4 regions of the Zhongshania guokunii genome follow, and region 3 is predicted to be linked to each of the others. Evidence: predicted binding sites of a transcription regulator. Region 3 holds the regulator's gene; each other region holds the start of a gene.

Region 1 (4,551 bases), on a different contig from region 3:
ACCCGTTTTTACAGCGGCGCCAGGGCTTGGAAGCCGTAGAATATGAAAACGACGCCATCGCCCGCGTATTAAAACGCACCCTCGGCGTACCGGTATTTCAGGAGCAGGTTATTCAGCTGGCAATGGTCGCCGCGGGTTTTAGTGGCGGCGAGGCCGATCAACTGCGGCGGGCGATGGCAAGCTGGGGCAAAAACGGTGATTTAGCTGGGTTTCGCAGCAAGCTAGTCGACGGTATGCGCGAGCGCGGCTATAGCGAAGACTTTGCCGAGCGACTGTTTAGCCAGATGAAGGGCTTTGGCGCCTACGGTTTTCCCGAATCTCACTCCGCCAGCTTCGCCCTGCTCGCCTACGCCTCGGCATGGCTTAAATGCCACTACCCCGCCGCGTTTTACTGCGGCCTCTTAAACAGCCAGCCCATGGGCTTTTACTCGCCATCGCAACTCATACAAGATGCCAGTCGCCACGGCATTGAGGTGCGGCCTATTTGTATTAATCACAGCGACTGGGATCATCGCCTTGAGGGTGACGCTGCCACCCCCGCCCTGCGCCTCGGCTTACGTTTAGTTAAAGGCTTGCCCAAGAGCAGCGCCACCCAGCTTTGCCAAGTGCGGCAAGACGCGCTCTTTCACAGCATTGACGACTTCTGTACGCGGCTGCGCACCGCCAAGCAGTACTGGCAGCAACTGGTGCAGGCCGATGCCTTTCACTGTTTTAATTTACACCGCTATCAAAGCCTGTGGGAAATCAGTGCCTGGCAAGCCCCCACCCCTTTGGCTAATCTAGCCTCGCCGCAAAGCGAGACTACCAAGCTTAAGGCCCCCGCCGAAACCGACGAGGTACTCAGCGACTATCGCCACACGGGTCTCAGCCTGCGACGGCATCCGCTGGCTCTGCTGCGCGCCCACACGCTATTTGCAAACTGCGCCCGCGCAGAGGATTTAAAAAATATTGATAACGGCTGCTTTATTCGCATCGGTGGTTTAGTCAGTTGCCGACAGCGACCCGGCAGCGCCTCTGGGGTGATGTTTGTAACCTTGGAAGATGAAACCGGCAACAGCAATATTATTGTGTGGCCGATGGTACAGGAGCGCTATAAAAAGGCCTTATTGCAAGGCCAAGTGCTGATTGTAAAAGGTTGTGTGCAAAAGGCCGCGAGCGGTCACGCCACACCGGTGATTCATGTAGTGGCCTTTAGTATTGAAAGCCACGATCATCTTATGCGGGTAGACGCTAGCTCCCATGACTTTCATTGACGCCGCAAATTAGCCCACCATTCCAAACAAGCCAAGCCCGTCCTGTTACACTCGTCCACGCTAATAAACTTCGCATACCTTCAACGCTAAAGGCTACTCAACATGACGACTTTACTCAGCCTACTGGCCATACTCGCGCTAAGCTTAGTTGTGATCATTCCGCTATTAGAACGCTTTGCGCCAAAGGCAAATCCCGAACAACAAGCTAAAATTAGCCGCTGGATATTACCGCTGGTTGGCGTAATGCTGGTCATTGCCTTGATAAAGAGCGCAATCAACTAAACCGGCCCTAACTACTAAAACTCATCATGGTTCCGGCATCGTTGCGCAGCGCTCTAGGGCTACTCTCTATACGCGCCCACGCCTTTTCATGAAAATAAAACACCACGGTATTCACTGCTGGCTCGACCAAAGCCAGCATGCCACCAATTACCGCGCTGCCAGTGAGCAGGTAGGCTACCGAAAATGCGACGCTAAAATGCATCATGGCAAAGCTGATTGTCTTTTTCATGCTGGCGAGCCTCTAAATACCATTCAAACCCCAGTGGGCTTTTATTCGTGTCGAAGGTGAACACGTATCAATAATAAGCTCTCGTCATCAATATATATAACAAATTAAATCCATGACAATGATAGGAATACCCTATTCAAGATATGGCACCACCAACATGCGTGAGCGCGCACCACACCTAAGCCAACATATATTTTTTGCACCATAACGATGCTTGAAATCCCTCTATTTGCCAAATACTGACGGCAAAAACGCCAAAGTTCCACAGACCGCAACAACTTCTCGAACCAATAATATGTGGCATAGCAGTTGCAATAACGCTAGTTAAGGGCTGCGCCGATTATGTGTGCAGCCACCTTATGAAATAAGGTTTCAAATGAAAAAAATGCACCACACCTTTGCATTAAGCATACTGTTTTTCTCCCCTTTTGCCTTTGCTGCCGACGGCGATCCCGCCACCGATATGATATGGCTAGTCACTGCCAGTGCGCTGGTGTTTTTAATGCAGGCCGGTTTCGCACTTTTGGAATGCGGTATGTCTAGAAGTAAAAACGCCCTAAACGTGGTGATGAAAAACTATATGGATGTGTGCCTAGGCACCTTGATTTTTTGGGCACTGGGTTACGGCCTCATGTTTGGCAGCAACCCCAGTGGCCTGATCGGCACCGACCTATTCCTTATTAACGACAGCGACCCAAGCACCTACGGGGTATTACTCTTTCAAACCATGTTTGCCGCTACCGCCGTAACCATCGCCAGCGGCGCCATGGCCGAACGCACCCGCTTTGACGCCTATCTGGTTGGCGCGCTGTTTATCACGGCGGTGATCTACCCAATATTTGGTAGCTGGGTGTGGAATGCCGATGGCTGGCTGGCGAAATTAGGCTTTATCGATTTTGCGGGTTCAACCGTGGTTCATTCGGTAGGCGCGTGGACGGCACTAGCCGGCATCATTATATTAGGCCCACGCCTAGGCCGCTTTGACAAACAGGGGCGGCCCCGCGAATTGCGCGGCCACAACTTAACCTTTGTAGCACTCGGCGGCTTTATTCTGTGGTTTGGCTGGTTCGGGTTTAATGGCGGCTCCACCCTCGCCGCCTCAACTGATATTGGTTTAATCAACCTTAATACTCAGCTCGCTGCGGCGGCTGGCGCCACGGCTAGCATGCTACTCGCGGTCGTCATGCGCCGGCCAATTTTACTCACTGAAACAGTGAACGGCAGTATTGCAGGCCTCGTCGCCATTACGGCGGGCTGCGCCACCATGCTGCCGGTGTACGCTGCGCTAACCGGCGCCATTGGTGGTGTGGTCTGCACCCTTGGCGCGCAGCTGATGCTGCGCATGCGTTTAGATGATGTGGTGGGTGCGGTCTCAGCCCACGGCTTTGCGGGCGCGTGGGGAACCCTCGCTGCAGGTATGTTCTACACCGGCAATCTCTTTGACGGCCACCTTATAACCGTGCAGCTAATTGGTATTGCCGCCTGCTTTATTTGGACATTCTGCAGCGCGCTCATTATGTATTTCGCAATCGACATAGTGATGGGCCTGCGCGCGCCAGCACAGCACGAGCAACGCGGTCTGGATTTAAGCGAGCACGCAGAAATTGGCTACCCCGAATTCGACTCCGGCAATATCGCCTACACTGCCGCCCGCGCCACCAATATGGATTTACGCTAATGACTAAGCGTAGCCTTAGCGACCGGCGTCGCGCTATATACACCGGACTCAATCCCTTTTTGGATGAAGCCGCACTACTCAAAGCCGTTAGCCACTGGGAGAATCGCTACGCCGACCAACCCAGCCTCGCCCTGCAACGCTATGTAGCCGACATTTGCCAAAACACCGGCTTAAAAGATAAGCGCGCGACTATTCTACGCAGTTTATTGCATGCCATGGGGCAGGACAGCACCGAGCTTCTGGCCGACCCCCGTGGCGGCAGTAACACCAGCACCAGCACCAAGCATGTGGAGTCGGCCTCGGCCAGTCAGGCCTTTGCCGAGCTAATGCTGGCCATGATGAGTCAAGTTGACGACAGCCAGCAACACAAGCTCAGAATCGAATTGTTTGCCGCGCTGCGCCAACGGCAATTACCCTTAACAATACTAGAAGCGCTGCAGCGCTGGCTGGGCAACCGCGAGCCCTTGGAACTGGGCACTGCGCCTCCAGCTCTTCTGCAGAAGCTGCTCAACCAGTACTATGTGCTACTGTGTGAGAATTTGGGGCCGGTAAACGCCGATAAAATTTTGGCGCGCGGCGTGCAACACGTGCAAACTCAACATCCAAAGCTTGACCCTTTTCTCGCTAGCCTGCTGTAAATCGCCGATCTTATCGGCGATAACGCCGGATAAAATCGGAGAACCACCGTGCGAAACCCTGCTGTAAATTACCCAAGCGCGGCGTCAACAGGCGCCGCAGTGCTTTTTATTAGCCTCGCACTATTAATAAGTGGCTGCAGTGAAGCAACAGACAACAAGGCCCCAGCCACCGTATTAAGCGCTCCCCAGCAGCAGGGTTTAAACTCAGCGCAGCAGATGGAGCAGCAGCTCCAAAAAGATGTTGAGCGCCGCGAGCAGCAGATGCGCGATCAAGATATTTAAGCTAGCAACCCAAAGAAAGGAATAAGCATGAAGACACTGTGCTGGCTGGGGATATTCGCTGCCACCTTGCTCTGGTCGGGCATCAATCCCAAAGATCATTTCACTTGGGTACTAGAGGTTATTCCGGCGCTAATCGCCCTAGCCATTATGGCGGCCAGCCGCACACACTTTCCCTTAACCCCTCTGCTC
Region 2 (4,551 bases), on a different contig from region 3:
CTCAGAGTGATGACAACCTAGCCGCTACCAGTTTGGTTTTTTTGTCGGGGCCGGTTGCCTTTGAGCATATTTTTAATCGCGCTCACGGTCCAGATGTTCGTGAGTTTTTAGGCGCTGAGTTTGCTAAATCGGCGACCATGTTCAGTTACCGTCATCATTTTGTGTACGAGCGAGACGGTCAGGTGATCGCCACGATTGGCGGCTTTGATAAACCGAGCCACGACGGTACGTTTATAGGTAATGCCAAGGCGATTTTTACTCAGTACGGCTTGCGGGGTATTGCAAAGGGCTTATTGTTTGAACTGCGTCTGGTGAAGCCGCCACGTAAAGGCTGTTACTACTTGTGCCATATTGCGGTCAATCCTCAGTGGCGGGGCACAGGCATCGCGGCGCAGCTCATTAATTTCATGGATGCGCGGGCAGTCGAACTCGGTTATCCCGTTTTGAGTTTAGATGTCGCGGAATTAAATGCTGGCGCCTTGCGTCTATATCAGCAAATGGGTTTTAAAATTGTAAAACGCAATAAAAGCTATAACAGCGTATTAGACAACCACCTCTACATGGAAAAGTCACTTGACGGTGTTTTGTGAATATGAAGAAGTGAATTAGGGGGGAGGGCTACAGTTCTCGAAATACGCAGCTCAGGCCTTGCCGAGCTGTTGGCCACCGAGTGTGCTGGGAGTTTCGCCACTGGCGCCATAAATAGGGGTGTCGTTATTGCTGGCCCCCAAAATTTCTAATGCTCGCTTACCGTATCGCGCTTGGCTAGCAATGTCGGCGCCAGCTTGGGTGTTTAAAGCTTGGCAGCGACTGAGGGTGTTTAAAGCTTCTTGCCATAGCGTTTCTAGCGCGGTGTCGGCAGTGCCACTGACTAACTGCCGGCGCCGCACTTCTAAAAGCTCGAGATTCTGAACCAAGTCCATCTTCTGCTGAACTACCGCCTCCAGCTGCTCAGGTTCCCGCGCTAACTTTAAAATCAGGGCTTCTTCGCCCAGCAGTGATTCTAAGCGCTGGGCCTCGCTGTGAATGGTATGCAGTACGTCGCTCAGTTCATTGCTCATATCAGCTGCCGGTTAGGGCTTCCATATTAACTAGCGCTGCTGCCACTTTATTGGCGTCGATGGTGAATTCACCATTGCGAATTGCAGTTTTAATCGCCTCGACCTTTTGGCGGTCAATGCCGTCGCTGCTATTTACCTGGGCGCGGGTGCGCTCCACTAGTGGGGTTTCCACTTGGGGCGCTTTTGCTGTGTCGGCAGCAGCAGGGCTGGCTACAGTGCTGTCTGATTTGCTGGCACCGGTACGCCCACCATCTAGCTTGCGGGCCTGACTCAGTGACGAGCCATCTATACGGTCAACCATTTTTATATCCTCTTTAAATAGCTTTCGCCTGTGGTATCGGCACTATCTGGTAGAACTTTAGCACGAATTTACGTTGCAGCGCATGGGGACTTGTCCCGATCACTCAATTGAGAGCGACGCTGTTTTCGGATGTTACAACACCCTCTAACTGCTTGCCGGAATTGAGGTTTTTGACCAGTATCCGGCTGCCTAGGGCGCCGTCTTGCATGGCTATGCCCATCATGCTCACGCTAACGGGACCATCGCTGCTATTTAGTTGAACGCGCTGCCCCTTATTCACAATGCTACTGGCGCTAACCATATTCGGGGTGAGCACCGCGCCCTGGGCAATACTCTGGCGGCTTTGATAGCCACCCTTATCGCCCAAAGACTGTAAATAGCCGTAGCCAAGGCTGGTGATATCACGTTTTGCCCAGCTCACGTCGCCAGCGCTAATGGTGGTGCCCGGTGCTATGGGGTGCCGAGCAACCATGACTTTGGCGTAGGCCTCTACGGTAACCGGTAAATAAATCTTCCACGGTTTGGCGCCGGCGGTACAGCGCACGCCAACAGTTGTTCTGCGTTTGATCTTGGCACCACTTGATAAGAACGCTTGGAGCTTGCCTGGGCAGCTGCTGAGCTTGGTGCGGGGGTCGAGTTTTTGCGCGGTGATGATGGTGCTGAGCTGCTGCCAAGGATGACGGCTGGCAATATAGTTCTCGGCCGTAGCGGCAATCCGGCTGTGGCTTTCGCTAGGCGCGCCGCTACTGGCTGCGCTGAACACGCAGAGGGCGATACCCAATAGCAGTTTGCAGGGGGCAGTGGTTTTCATGGTTGTGTATTGGCCCATGGCTGTTAATCCACTCATTGCATTCGCTCGCGTCAAAGATTTGTCGGTAAGTCGATAACTGCAATGCCTGTGCCAGTCTTGGTTGCTAGATAAGTGACTAGATTGGCTGCTGCTTATTGAGTGGCGTGCGGGGGGTATAAAAAATAAAGCGGATGGCACTTGCCGGATTTTTGCCGATCAGCGGCAAAAACTTGCCGTTATTTTGGCAGTGACCCAATTTGATGATTTTAAGTTATTGAAAAATAACAACTAAATTATATGGCACGGCCTTTGCCTTGATCCATTGCAAAAGCGGCAAAAAGCAGAAAACCTGCCTTGAACCGATTAACGGCTGCAAACCGAATAACTTTAGCGAAATGGTAAGAAAATGGCGATTAATTTTGATAAAGCCTTAGGCGTTCACGAGCAAGCACTGCTGTTGCGGCAAAAGCGCAACGAAGTCTTGGCCGCCAATATTGCCAATGCCGATACCCCTGGCTACAAGGCGCAGGATATTGATTTTCGCACTGCTTTATCAAATTCAGCGGCAGCTAGGGATCAACCAACCCTGGCGCTAAAAGTGACCAGCGCGGGCCACCAGCGCCGCGCCGATGGCAGTGCCGACGCTTTAGCGGCGTCTTTGAAATATCGTCAGCCCTATCAGCCATCGCTAGACGGCAACACGGTTGAAGGCCATATCGAACAAGCCGAGTTTGCCGACAACGCCATGCGCTATCAGGCCACGCTATCGTTTTTGGGCAGTCGCCTCAGCGGGCTTAAATCCATACTTCAGGGAGGCCGATAGATCATGGCTAATCCACTCGATATCGCCGCATCGGCAATGAATGCGCAAATGATGCGTCTTAATACCGTGGCCAGCAATATGGCCAACGCCGACTCAGTCGCGGGTAGCGAGGCCGAGGCCTATCGCTCGCGTCAGGCGGTGTTCTCTACGGTAATGGACCAGCAGCGCGAAGTGGCGGGGGTGGCAGTAACTGGCGTTGTTGAGAGCAATGCGCCAGTGATGAAACGCTACGAGCCCGGACATCCTCAAGCTGATGTCGACGGCTATGTGTACGCTTCGAACGTCAACACCATGGAAGAAATGGCCAATATGATGTCGGCATCACGCTCATTTCAAAATAACGCTGAAGTTTTTTCTACCACCAAAACTTTGATGCTGCGCACCCTGCAGCTTGGCCAGCAGTAGGAGTCTGAATAATGGAAGTGCGCACCCTAGAACAACTGCAAATGCAGACCGCGACCAGTAAGACGAAGAAAGATGCATCGTCGCTGGACCAAGACGATTTTATGAAGTTGATGCTGCAGCAGCTAAAAGCTCAGGATCCTTTCAAACCCACGGACAACACCGAATTCATTAGCCAAATGGCCCAGTTGACCTCGGTTAGTGGCATCAGTGAAATGAACGAAAACCTCAGTGCGCTAACGGGTTCGCTGTATTCGGCGCAGCTGCTCGATTCATCCTCGCTGATTGGTAAAGACGTGCTCGTGGAGTCTAGCGTTGCTGCGCTGCCTAGCAGCGGTAGTGTGCGAGGTCAGGTTGAATTGCCCACCAGCACCACGGCCTTAGATATCGAAATTTTGGCGCCCAGTGGCGAGGTTATTGGCAAGGTGCCAATGGGGCCCCAGGCTGCCGGCACCAGCGCTTTCGAATGGAATGGTATTGGCTTAAATGGCGAGCGCATGCCGCCGGGCAATTATCAGATCCGCGCCAACTATTTAAACGGCAACAAAGTCGAGGCACTGACCACGGAAATGCGCAGCGGGGTCATTAGTGTCAGTGTGCCGGTGGGCGGTGGTAGTTCTCAGGTGCAAGTACAAGGGCTGGGTACGGTCAGTCTGTCACAAATTAAAGAGATTAGCTGAGTTGCGATTGCGCTATTCAGAGAATGACAAAACTATTCCCTCAGTAGGAGTTACATTATGAGCTTTCGTATCGCACTCAGTGGTTTAAACGCAGCGCAATCGCATTTGGATGTGACCGCGCACAATATTGCCAACGTAAACACCACCGGTTTTAAAAGCTCGCGAGCTGCTTTTGCCGATGTGTACGCCACCGCCAATAACGATGTCACCAAAACCACGCCTGGCGCTGGTGCTCGTCTTGCTACCATCACCCAGCAGTTCTCCCAGGGTAATGTTGATTTTACCGATAACAACCTCGATCTCGCGGTGAGTGGTGAAGGCTTCTTCACCATGAAGGGCTCTGGCGGTGTGACATACACCCGCGCTGGCGCCTTTAGCGTCGACCGCGAAGGCTTCGTGGTAAACAATAATCTGGAGCGTCTGCAGGTGTTTCCACCAACGGGTAACGGCGGATTCTCTACCGGCTCGCTTAGCGATTTACAGTTAGAAGTAAA
Region 3 (4,551 bases):
TCGTCGCTGCCATCGCAAATAACGGCGATCTCGGTACCCTTGCTGGCGGCGAGCATCATCAGCGCCATAATACTTTTGCCGTCGACTGATTTGTCGCCAATGCGAATGGTAACCGCAGCGCTATAGGCGGCGGTGGTGGCGACAAGTTTGGCTGCTGCGCGGGCGTGCAGGCCCAATTTATTAATAATTATTAGTTTGGTTTCGACCATCGTAATCTCTAGTGCTGCAGCTCGCGGTGGCGAACTTGGAGGTCTGGGTAATTGTTGCGAAGCACCTCTGCGAGGGTTTCAACCATATATACTGAGCGATGTTGGCCACCGGTGCAACCAATGGCGATGGTGAAATAGCTGCGATTGCTGGCTTCAATTTTGGGTAGCCATGTCTGTATATATTGCAGAATATCAGCGTGCATTTGCTGAACATCTGCTTGCTTGCTAAGAAAATCTTGTACGGCGGAGTCTCTGCCGGTTAAGGCACGTAAACCTTCCTGCCAGTGGGGGTTGGGTAGCATGCGTAAATCGTAGACTAGGTCAGCGTCGAGGGGTAGTCCGCGCTTGAAACCGAAGGACTTCAGCTGCACCGTTAGGCGGCTGGCGTCGGTGCCAAGAATTCGGTCGCGTATGGTCGCGCGCAATTCGTGGACGGTCATGTCGCTGCTGTCGATTGCCAGCGATGCTTCTACCACAATTGGTTCGAGGAGGATCGACTCAAGTTTGATCGCGTCGGCCAGCGGCAGTGAATCGGTTGCTAAGGGGTGGCGGCGACGGGTTTCGCTGAAGCGCTTAATTAACTTGTCGTCACCAGCATCGAGAAACACTATTCGCAGTTGAGCGTGTTTTTTGACTTGTTCACAGAGCGATTTAAACTTTGCTAAGCCAACTGGAGAGTTGCGGGCGTCGATACAGACCGCAACTTTCTGGTGGGCATTCAGCGGGTTTTGCGCTAGTTCGCGCACTAGTTCAGGTAGTAGCGACACCGGTAAATTGTCGATGGCATAAAAGCCTTCATCCTCAAGTTGGTGAAGGGCGGTACTTTTTCCGGAGCCGGAGCGGCCGCTGAGGATGATCATTTCCATTAGGGTTTCAATGCACGTTCAAGTAGCGCTTGGTCGGAGTCGGCATTGCGCAGGTCGCGACGAAACTCTTCCTCGTTAAACGCTGTGGCCAGTGCGCCGAGAACCTTGAGGTGCTCATCGTGGGCTTCGGCAGGGACAATAAGGGCGAATACGAGATCCACGGGGGCGTCGTCGATGGCCTCAAAGTCGATGGGCTGCTCTAGCTTAAGGAGCATGCCGGTGATCGCTGAGCAGCGGTTGCTGCGGCAGTGGGGAATCGCCACGCCGTGGCCGATACCGGTACTACCCAGACGTTCTCTGGCGAGCAATTCATTGAATAATTCGTCGGCGTTAAATTCGTCATTATCGGCACTGATTTCAGTAGAGATGTATTCGAGAAGACGTTTTTTACTGGTAACGGACGCACCGCTATGGGTGCGTCCTAGTGTGAGAATGGAATTGAGTATCATGGTTTCTTGCAACAGAGAGAGTGAGTGGATCGAAAGGTCTCAGCGACCTAGCGATTTTTCTTTGTGTTTAATTAATTGCCGGTCGAGTTTGTCGGTTAGGCTGTCGATTGCCGCGTACATATCCTCCGATTCACAGGTGGCAAATAAATCGGCGCCGGCAACGTGAACGGTGGCCTCGGCTTTCTGGACCAATTTTTCCACAGACAGGGTGACGTCGGTATTGGTGATATTGTCAAAGTGTCGTTGAAGTTTGCCGAGTTTTGTATTGACGTAATCGCGAAGAGACGGGGTGACGTCAACGTGGTGACCACTAACAGTAATCTGCATATTTTACTCCTTCATCGCTGAATATAACTAGCGCCTCACGGCGCGTGTATGACGACAATGACCGTAACAGGGGCACTGCCACTATACTAGTCGTTTCCGCTCGTTTGAGGGCGGAATAACCAGTGATTCTCGATATTTTGCAATGGTGCGACGGGCAACTTGGATGCCTTGCTCGCCTAGTAAGTCAGTGATTTTGCTGTCGCTCAGCGGCTTGCGCGGGTTTTCAGCGGCAACCAGTTTTTTGATTAGAGCGCGAATCGCGGTAGAGGAGCATTCACCGCCAGTATCGGTGGACACATGGCTGGAAAAGAAGAATTTGAGCTCAAAAATTCCCCGCGGGGTGTGCATGTATTTTTGGGTGGTTACCCGTGAGATGGTGGATTCGTGCATGCCCACCGCCTCGGCAATATCGTGCAGGACGAGTGGCTTCATGGCCTCTTCGCCGTACTCAAAAAAGCCGCGCTGGTATTCGACAATTTTGGTGGCGACCTTCATTAAAGTCTCGTTGCGGCTGAGCAAGCTTTTAATGAACCAGCGCGCTTCTTGCAAATTGTCGCGAATATAGTCGTTGTCGCTGCTATTGCTGCTTTTCCGCGCCAGTGCCGCGTAGTGGGCATTAATCTGGATTTTGGGGGCAATGTCGGGATTTAATTCGACCAACCAGCGATCATCCTTCTTGCTTACAAACACATCGGGAACCACATACTCGGTTGAGTCGGCACCAATGCCGTCACCGGGAGTGGGGTTGAGTGATTGAACTAATTTAATCACTTCGCGAAGCTGTTCTTCTTTCAAGCGGCAGCGGCGCATAATCTGGTTATAGTCGCGATTTCCCAATTGCGCCATATATTGGCTTACAACAAGGCTAGCTTCTTCGACGTAGGCTGTGCCTGCGGGTAATTGCTTCAGCTGAATTAAGAGGCACTCTTGTAAGTCGCGGGCAGCGACCCCCGGAGGATCAAATTGTTGAATGAGGTGTAAAACCGCATTGAACTCTTCAATTTCAATGTCTTCATTGGCAAAGCCTTCAACTAATTCTTCGGCGCTAACGGTTAGTCGGCCTTTTTCATCGATGGCATCGATAATGGCTTCGGCAATAATGCGGTCAATTTCTGACAAGCGACTGAGGTTAAGCTGCCAGCGCAGGTGGTCTTGTAGGGAGTCGGAGCTGGAGTTCCGGTAATCGTTGTTGTAGTCGCTGTCTTCCGACGAGGAGCCTGAGCCCGTGCCGCTGCCGGTGGTTTGGTAAACGTCGTCCCACTGGCTGTCGACGGGCAGATCTTCAGGTATATCACTGCGCTCAGCCCAGTCGGCGTCGGCTTCTGGTTGTGGCGCTTCTGTCTCTTGATCGCTGGTTTTTTCGGCCTTTTTGGGTTCGGCGGAGGTCGGTTCGATATTGACCTCGATGTCTTCGCCCTCGTCGCTGATTTCAAGTAGTGGGTTTGAGTCTAGCGCCGATTGGATTTCTTGCTGAAGGTCGAGGGTGGATAATTGTAATAAGCGAATCGCTTGTTGCAGCTGAGGTGTCATGGTCAAGCTTTGACCGACTTTGAGCTGTAGCGATTGTTTCATAGGCAGTGGCTTCTACAACAGGACAGTGGCAACACGAACAAATGAGTTTGTTCTACCGGCAATGATTATGCCTCTCTCTCAGTGTAGTCGGGACAATCATTGCCTGCAATACCTGTGCCGGTTCATTTGTAAAAGACTGGTAGTCTTTGAATAAAAACGTCGTGTTGCGCAATGGCGGTGGCCGTGCACTGCGACAGCCAAGTTTAGAACCTTTGGCGTGGCCGCAAAGTTACTGTTAAAACCTGTCGGGTGGGCTTATAGCGTAAATTTATCGCCAAGGTAAATGTCGCGCACAATCTGGTTGTTGAGTACGGTGTTGGCGTCACCTTCGGCGACAATACGGCCTTCGCCAACGATATAGGCTTTGTCGCAAATGTCGAGGGTTTCACGAACATTGTGATCGGTGATTAGTACGCCTATACCTCGCGCCTGCAGATGTTTGACGATATTTTGGATATCGTTTACCGAGATAGGATCGACGCCGGCAAAGGGTTCGTCAAGCAGGATAAAGCTGGGTTCGGTCGCAAGTGCGCGTGCAATTTCAACTCGGCGGCGCTCGCCGCCTGAGAGTGACATGCCCATGGATTTGCGAATATGGGTGATATGAAATTCCTGGAGGAGGGCCTCGAGTTTTTCATTGCGCTGTTTGCGGTTGAGGTCGCTGCGGGTCTCTAGAATGGCCATGATGTTATCGGCGACGCTCAATTTACGAAATATTGACGCTTCCTGGGGTAAATAACCGACGCCGTGTTTGGCGCGGCCGTTAATTGATAAGCGGGTAAGGTCGCGGTCATCGAGCCGGATCGAGCCGCGGTCGGCATTCACAATGCCTACAATCATGTAAAAACAGGTGGTTTTGCCGGCGCCGTTGGGGCCGAGTAGGCCTACTATTTCACCGCTGCTAATGGTGAGCGACACATCCTTAATGATTTCGCGGCCCTTGTAGGCTTTGGCGAGATTACTGGCTTGCAGTACGGGCATAATTAACGCGACTCTTCGCTATTGGTGCTTTCCGCTGGTGGGCTATTAGCGGGCTTGTCGTCGGCAGCGGTTTCGCTGTCGGGGATGGCTTGGGGTTGTAAGGTCATTTTAACGCGATGTTCTTTTTCATCGGTGCCGCCGTCGGCA
Region 4 (4,551 bases), on a different contig from region 3:
CGCCGTTGAAGCCGAACCAGCCCATCCACAGGATGAAGGTACCGAGGGTTGCCAAAGGCAGATTAGCACCTGGGATCGCATTAACTTGACCACCAGCGCCGTACTTGCCCTTACGTGCACCCAGCAGCAATACACCAGCCAGTGCTGCCGCAGCACCACACATGTGAACCACACCAGAACCCGCAAAGTCAGAGAAGCCAGCAGCGTCAAGGAAACCGCCACCCCATTTCCACATGCCCTGCAATGGGTAGATAACGCCAGTCATCACTATTGCAAAAGCAAGGAAGGTCCACAGTTTCATACGCTCAGCTACCGCGCCAGAAACAATCGACATTGCCGTGGCCACAAACACCACTTGGAAGAAGAAATCTGAGGAGCCAGAGTAGTAAATATCGCCGTTAGAAGCTAAAACGTCTTCTACCGATGCGTCAGAAACCCCATTACCAAACCATGCGTCTGGCAGGATTCCACCTTCGGAACCGCCGTACATAATCGTGTAGCCGCACAGTAAGTACATGGTGCAGGCAATTGCATACAGCGCGATATTTTTAGTAAGAATTTCAGTTGTGTTTTTTGAACGAACCAGACCGGCTTCTAGCATGGCAAAACCTGCTGCCATCCACATAACCAGCGCACCACAGACGAGGAAGTAGAACGTGTCCAGGGCGTACTTGACCTGTATGATGTCTTCCATCACATGCCCTCCAAAGGGAAAGAGATAATCTTTTAATTAAATTTGTTTAACTAACAACCGCAACCGAAAAATTAAATGGCTTCTTCGCCAGTTTCACCGGTACGGATACGAACAACCTGCTCAAGTGCAGTGACAAAAATCTTTCCGTCACCAATTTTGCCGGTATTCGCTGATTTAGTAATAGCTTCAATTGTCGGCTCAACTGATCCATCAGCAACAGCAACTTCAATCTTCACCTTGGGCAGAAAATCAACAACATATTCAGCGCCACGATATAACTCGGTGTGACCTTTTTGGCGACCAAAACCCTTAACTTCGGTAACAGTTATACCCTGTACACCGATGTCAGAGAGCGCCTCACGCACATCATCAAGTTTGAATGGCTTAATAACAGCCGTAATCAATTTCATCGGAAATCTCCTGTTAATGTGCGTCGATCACACACTAGGATTAGTTAAAGAAATGACCGGCAACAAACTGTCGCCGGTCGGGGTATTACATAGAAATTGGCAAGCTATAAGAAACAATGAATTTTGGATCTGTATCTACAGCCAACACATCATCACCATCCTGCTGGCTCACAATGAACGACAGGTTGTCGTTGTAAGCGTAGGCAATATCGGCGTGCATTGTGTCATTACCATTGATATCTTCCATACCGATAGTCAAGGAGAATGCACCTGCGCTACCGCCAATGGTGTAGTAGTTGTAATTAGTGTAACCAGAAGGGCCAGCAATTGGCTCATAGTAAGAAACACTAATAGGGCCAAGACCAAGAGTAAGGATCAGGTCTGAATGCTCAAACAAATCAGTTTGTTCAGTACCAAGGTAGCCAGCACCAGTAGGATAATTGTAGTTCCAAACACTAATATCGAAGCTTACGCCGCCGCCGACATCCATACCGTAACCAGCGTATAAGTCATACTCAGTGCCTGCACTCGTATCACCAGAAGACGCCCAAGCGCCAATATAGGCACCACCGGTGCTATAGCTCAAATCACCAGACACCGCTGGAGTGCCTGAACCTAGGTCATAACCACGCCATAAGTAAGTGCTAGCAACACCAACACTTGCAGATACTTCTGCTGAAGCCGGTGCAGCAACCATGGTCATTGAAGCTGCCGCAACACTAACAGCCAGTAAAGTTTTCATTTTGTTCATGTTGTAGTCTCCGCGTTTAGTATAGAGAAAGTGATCAAGCACTATCCTGACTTAGCTATAGCACTTTCAATGCCAACATGAATTTTTATCATTTCTATCAACAACTTACAGATTATTAGAGCGGTTTTATAAAACACCGTGAATACCGTGTCATTCGCTGCCCCGACTTGAGCCAATAGTTACGCACAAATATAGAGCATATATAGAAAGCCGCCGGAAAAAGTGCGTTAAATAAATGCACCAAGGCGATGAATGATGGCTATTTATGAAGTAAAAAAACCGGAAATAATTTATTTAACGATTTAAAAACAATGACTTGGCTAAGCATTCAAAGCCCAAGAGCAAAAGCCAAGCAATGAGACCTAACTTTGCGCACCATTGCGGTGCTAGCGCACTATATCTCAGCGAAGAAAGTAAAAAAGGGGCGCCCAACGTTAGTTGAATGCCCCTAATACCCTAGATGAATGAATTCCCAAAAATAACTAAAGCACAGTATTAGCGCGCCTCTAAAGCCTCAACGCGTTTGCGCAAACGCTCAAGCTGTAACTGCAGATCCTTGATCTTCGCATCGCCGCTGGGGCTATGCGTCGCTTTAGGCGCTGCTAATATCAATTGATCAACCAGTATCCGCCCGGGCTTGCCAGCCGACGCCGTTACACCTGGGCTTCCAGCCAAACCACCCTGAGCACCTGCCACCCATTTACGATTTCCCACTAGGGTTTTCTGGGTTACATAAGCCCCACCAGAACCTGCACCACCGGAGCCTGCATCGCCACCCTCGCCACCGGCGCCGCCGTCGGCATTAATACTTATGCGACTCACCATGCTGTCGCCAGATTCGGTTTTTGATAAGTTTTGGTACAAGAAGGTAATATCTCCACCGCGACCGCCCTCACCGCCATCGCCACCATTACCGCCCTCACCAGCTACTTCAGCGCCGCACTTACTCTTCATATCGGCGCCGTCACCGCCCGCGCCACCCTGGCCACCGTCGCCACCCGCACTAAGAAGTTGTAAGCTGCCGAGGCTTTCCAAGCCCAGCTGAAAGCGAATTTCCACGCCATCGCCACCCGCTTCACCGCTCTCGCCTGCTTGACCATCGACAAATTCATCACAAACTGGCGCAGATATACCAACCGCACCATTTGCGCCCGATTGTGCTCGGCCGTCGACCACCACGTTTTTACCAATATATGCCTGCCGCGCATGCACCCGCCAGCCACCCACTCCGGGGGCAAAACTGATATGAGCGTCGTCACCAATGCGTAGAGTATCGAGAATTAACTCCTGCTGATCTAAACCAACAAGGTAAGCTTGGCCAGCCGGAATTGTTAAATCGGTTGCCATGCTCGTCAGCGGAACCAACGCTAACGCCAGTGAGGCAAGGTATTTCATGAGCTTGTCCTAAGGGGGTAAAGGCCGCCATTATAGACTTTGGATACAATAAAAATGCGGCATTTTGTGTGAATAGTAATCAATTCTTACACGTCTGAAGCCTGAGGTCTAAGCCAGACTTGCTAAATGCTTGACGGGAGACGGTATACGCAAAAGGGGCCCTCGTTCAAGGACGACGGTTGGATAAGCAGGTAAACAACGTTAATGCCTTTTCCTACGTCGCCAGACGTCTGACACCAGACGCGCCCTTCACACCGTCATATGCCGCCGGACATCTTCCTCGACCATTTCATCGCCTCGGCCAGACAATATCACTTCGCCGCGATCCATTACGGCGTAGTAATCGGCCAGCTCGCGGGCAAAATCAAAATACTGTTCTACCAAGACAATCGCCATCTCACCCTGCTGACGCAGAATGGTAATAACATTGTGAATGTCTTTAATAATAGAGGGCTGAATCCCCTCGGTGGGTTCATCCAAAACCAGTAGGCGCGGCTTGGTAATCAAGGCCCTTGCAATGGCCAACTGCTGTTGCTGCCCGCCAGACAAATCGCCACCGCGACGCTTGAGCATACTTTTTAACACAGGAAATAAATCGAAAATTTCAGGGCTAATATGGCGCTGGCTGCGCTTAAGTGGCGCATAGCCGGTATAGAGATTTTCTTGCACGGTGAGCTGCGAAAAAATTTCTCGGCCCTGAGGCACATAGGCAATGCCGGCGCGGGCGCGGTCTGCGGGCGCCATACTGCTAATATCCAAACCATTTAGCGTAATGCTGCCGCCGCGCACTGGGTGGCGGCCAGTAATCGCCCTTGCCAAGCTAGACTTACCCACCCCATTGCGACCTAAGATACAGGTAACTTTGCCCGTCTCGGCGCTTAAATTCACTTTACGCAGGGCCTGACTCGCGCCGTAGTAGAGGTCCACATCATTCACTAGCAACATAGTCTTAACGTCCTAAATACACTTCAATCACCCGCGGATTGGCCGACACCACTTCTAAACGACCTTCAGCCAACACACTGCCTTCGTGCAGCACCGTGACCTTGCTGTCTAAGGCTTTGATGAAATCCATATCATGTTCGACCACCACAATGGTGTGCTCGCGGTTAATTTCTTTTAATAGCGCTGCGGTTTCCATGGTTTCTTGATCAGTCATGCCCGCTGCTGGCTCGTCGACCAGTAAGAGTTCCGGCCCCTGCACAATCAACATACCAATTTCCAACCACTGCTTTTGACCGTGTGAAAGACTGCCCGCGAGATCCGCCGCTTTGGCTTTCAAGCCGACCAGTTTAATCACT

The links. The regulator sigma-54, encoded in region 3, starts transcription at its own class of promoters, with help from an activator protein. The targets are predictions, from matches to a motif close to TGGCACANNNNTTGCNNT.
Region 1: a site for sigma-54 is predicted at 2,063-2,080, ahead of AB4876_RS11740 (ammonium transporter). Genes of this name have one in related genera too.
Region 2: a site for sigma-54 is predicted at 2,249-2,266, ahead of flgA (flagellar basal body P-ring formation chaperone FlgA). Genes of this name have one in related genera too.
Region 4: a site for sigma-54 is predicted at 1,913-1,930, ahead of AB4876_RS03090 (TorF family putative porin). Genes of this name have one in related genera too.

What each region holds. Positions count from the first base shown of each region.
Region 1 is NZ_JBFRYA010000009.1:106,744-111,294, reverse strand. It holds gene AB4876_RS11755 (error-prone DNA polymerase) at 1-1,253, shown strand, start outside; gene AB4876_RS11750 (hypothetical protein) at 1,356-1,535, shown strand; gene AB4876_RS11745 (DUF2061 domain-containing protein) at 1,543-1,764, opposite strand; gene AB4876_RS11740 (ammonium transporter) at 2,141-3,442, shown strand; gene AB4876_RS11735 (hypothetical protein) at 3,442-4,080, shown strand; gene AB4876_RS11730 (hypothetical protein) at 4,129-4,362, shown strand; gene AB4876_RS11725 (DUF2238 domain-containing protein) at 4,390-4,551, shown strand, end outside.
Region 2 is NZ_JBFRYA010000001.1:276,940-281,490, forward strand. It holds gene AB4876_RS01250 (GNAT family N-acetyltransferase) at 1-590, shown strand, start outside; gene AB4876_RS01255 (flagella synthesis protein FlgN) at 642-1,061, opposite strand; gene flgM (flagellar biosynthesis anti-sigma factor FlgM) at 1,063-1,362, opposite strand; gene flgA (flagellar basal body P-ring formation chaperone FlgA) at 1,466-2,209, opposite strand; gene flgB (flagellar basal body rod protein FlgB) at 2,559-2,975, shown strand; gene flgC (flagellar basal body rod protein FlgC) at 2,979-3,380, shown strand; gene AB4876_RS01280 (flagellar hook assembly protein FlgD) at 3,392-4,057, shown strand; gene flgE (flagellar hook protein FlgE) at 4,115-4,551, shown strand, end outside.
Region 3 is NZ_JBFRYA010000004.1:154,598-159,148, reverse strand. It holds gene AB4876_RS06175 (HPr family phosphocarrier protein) at 1-209, opposite strand, end outside; gene rapZ (RNase adapter RapZ) at 218-1,075, opposite strand; gene AB4876_RS06165 (PTS sugar transporter subunit IIA) at 1,075-1,524, opposite strand; gene hpf (ribosome hibernation-promoting factor, HPF/YfiA family) at 1,564-1,851, opposite strand; gene AB4876_RS06155 (RNA polymerase factor sigma-54) at 1,933-3,423, opposite strand; gene lptB (LPS export ABC transporter ATP-binding protein) at 3,679-4,404, opposite strand; gene lptA (lipopolysaccharide transport periplasmic protein LptA) at 4,407-4,551, opposite strand, start outside.
Region 4 is NZ_JBFRYA010000002.1:98,570-103,120, forward strand. It holds gene AB4876_RS03080 (ammonium transporter) at 1-694, opposite strand, end outside; gene glnK (P-II family nitrogen regulator) at 766-1,104, opposite strand; gene AB4876_RS03090 (TorF family putative porin) at 1,190-1,855, opposite strand; gene AB4876_RS03095 (hypothetical protein) at 2,351-3,250, opposite strand; gene urtE (urea ABC transporter ATP-binding subunit UrtE) at 3,500-4,195, opposite strand; gene urtD (urea ABC transporter ATP-binding protein UrtD) at 4,200-4,551, opposite strand, start outside.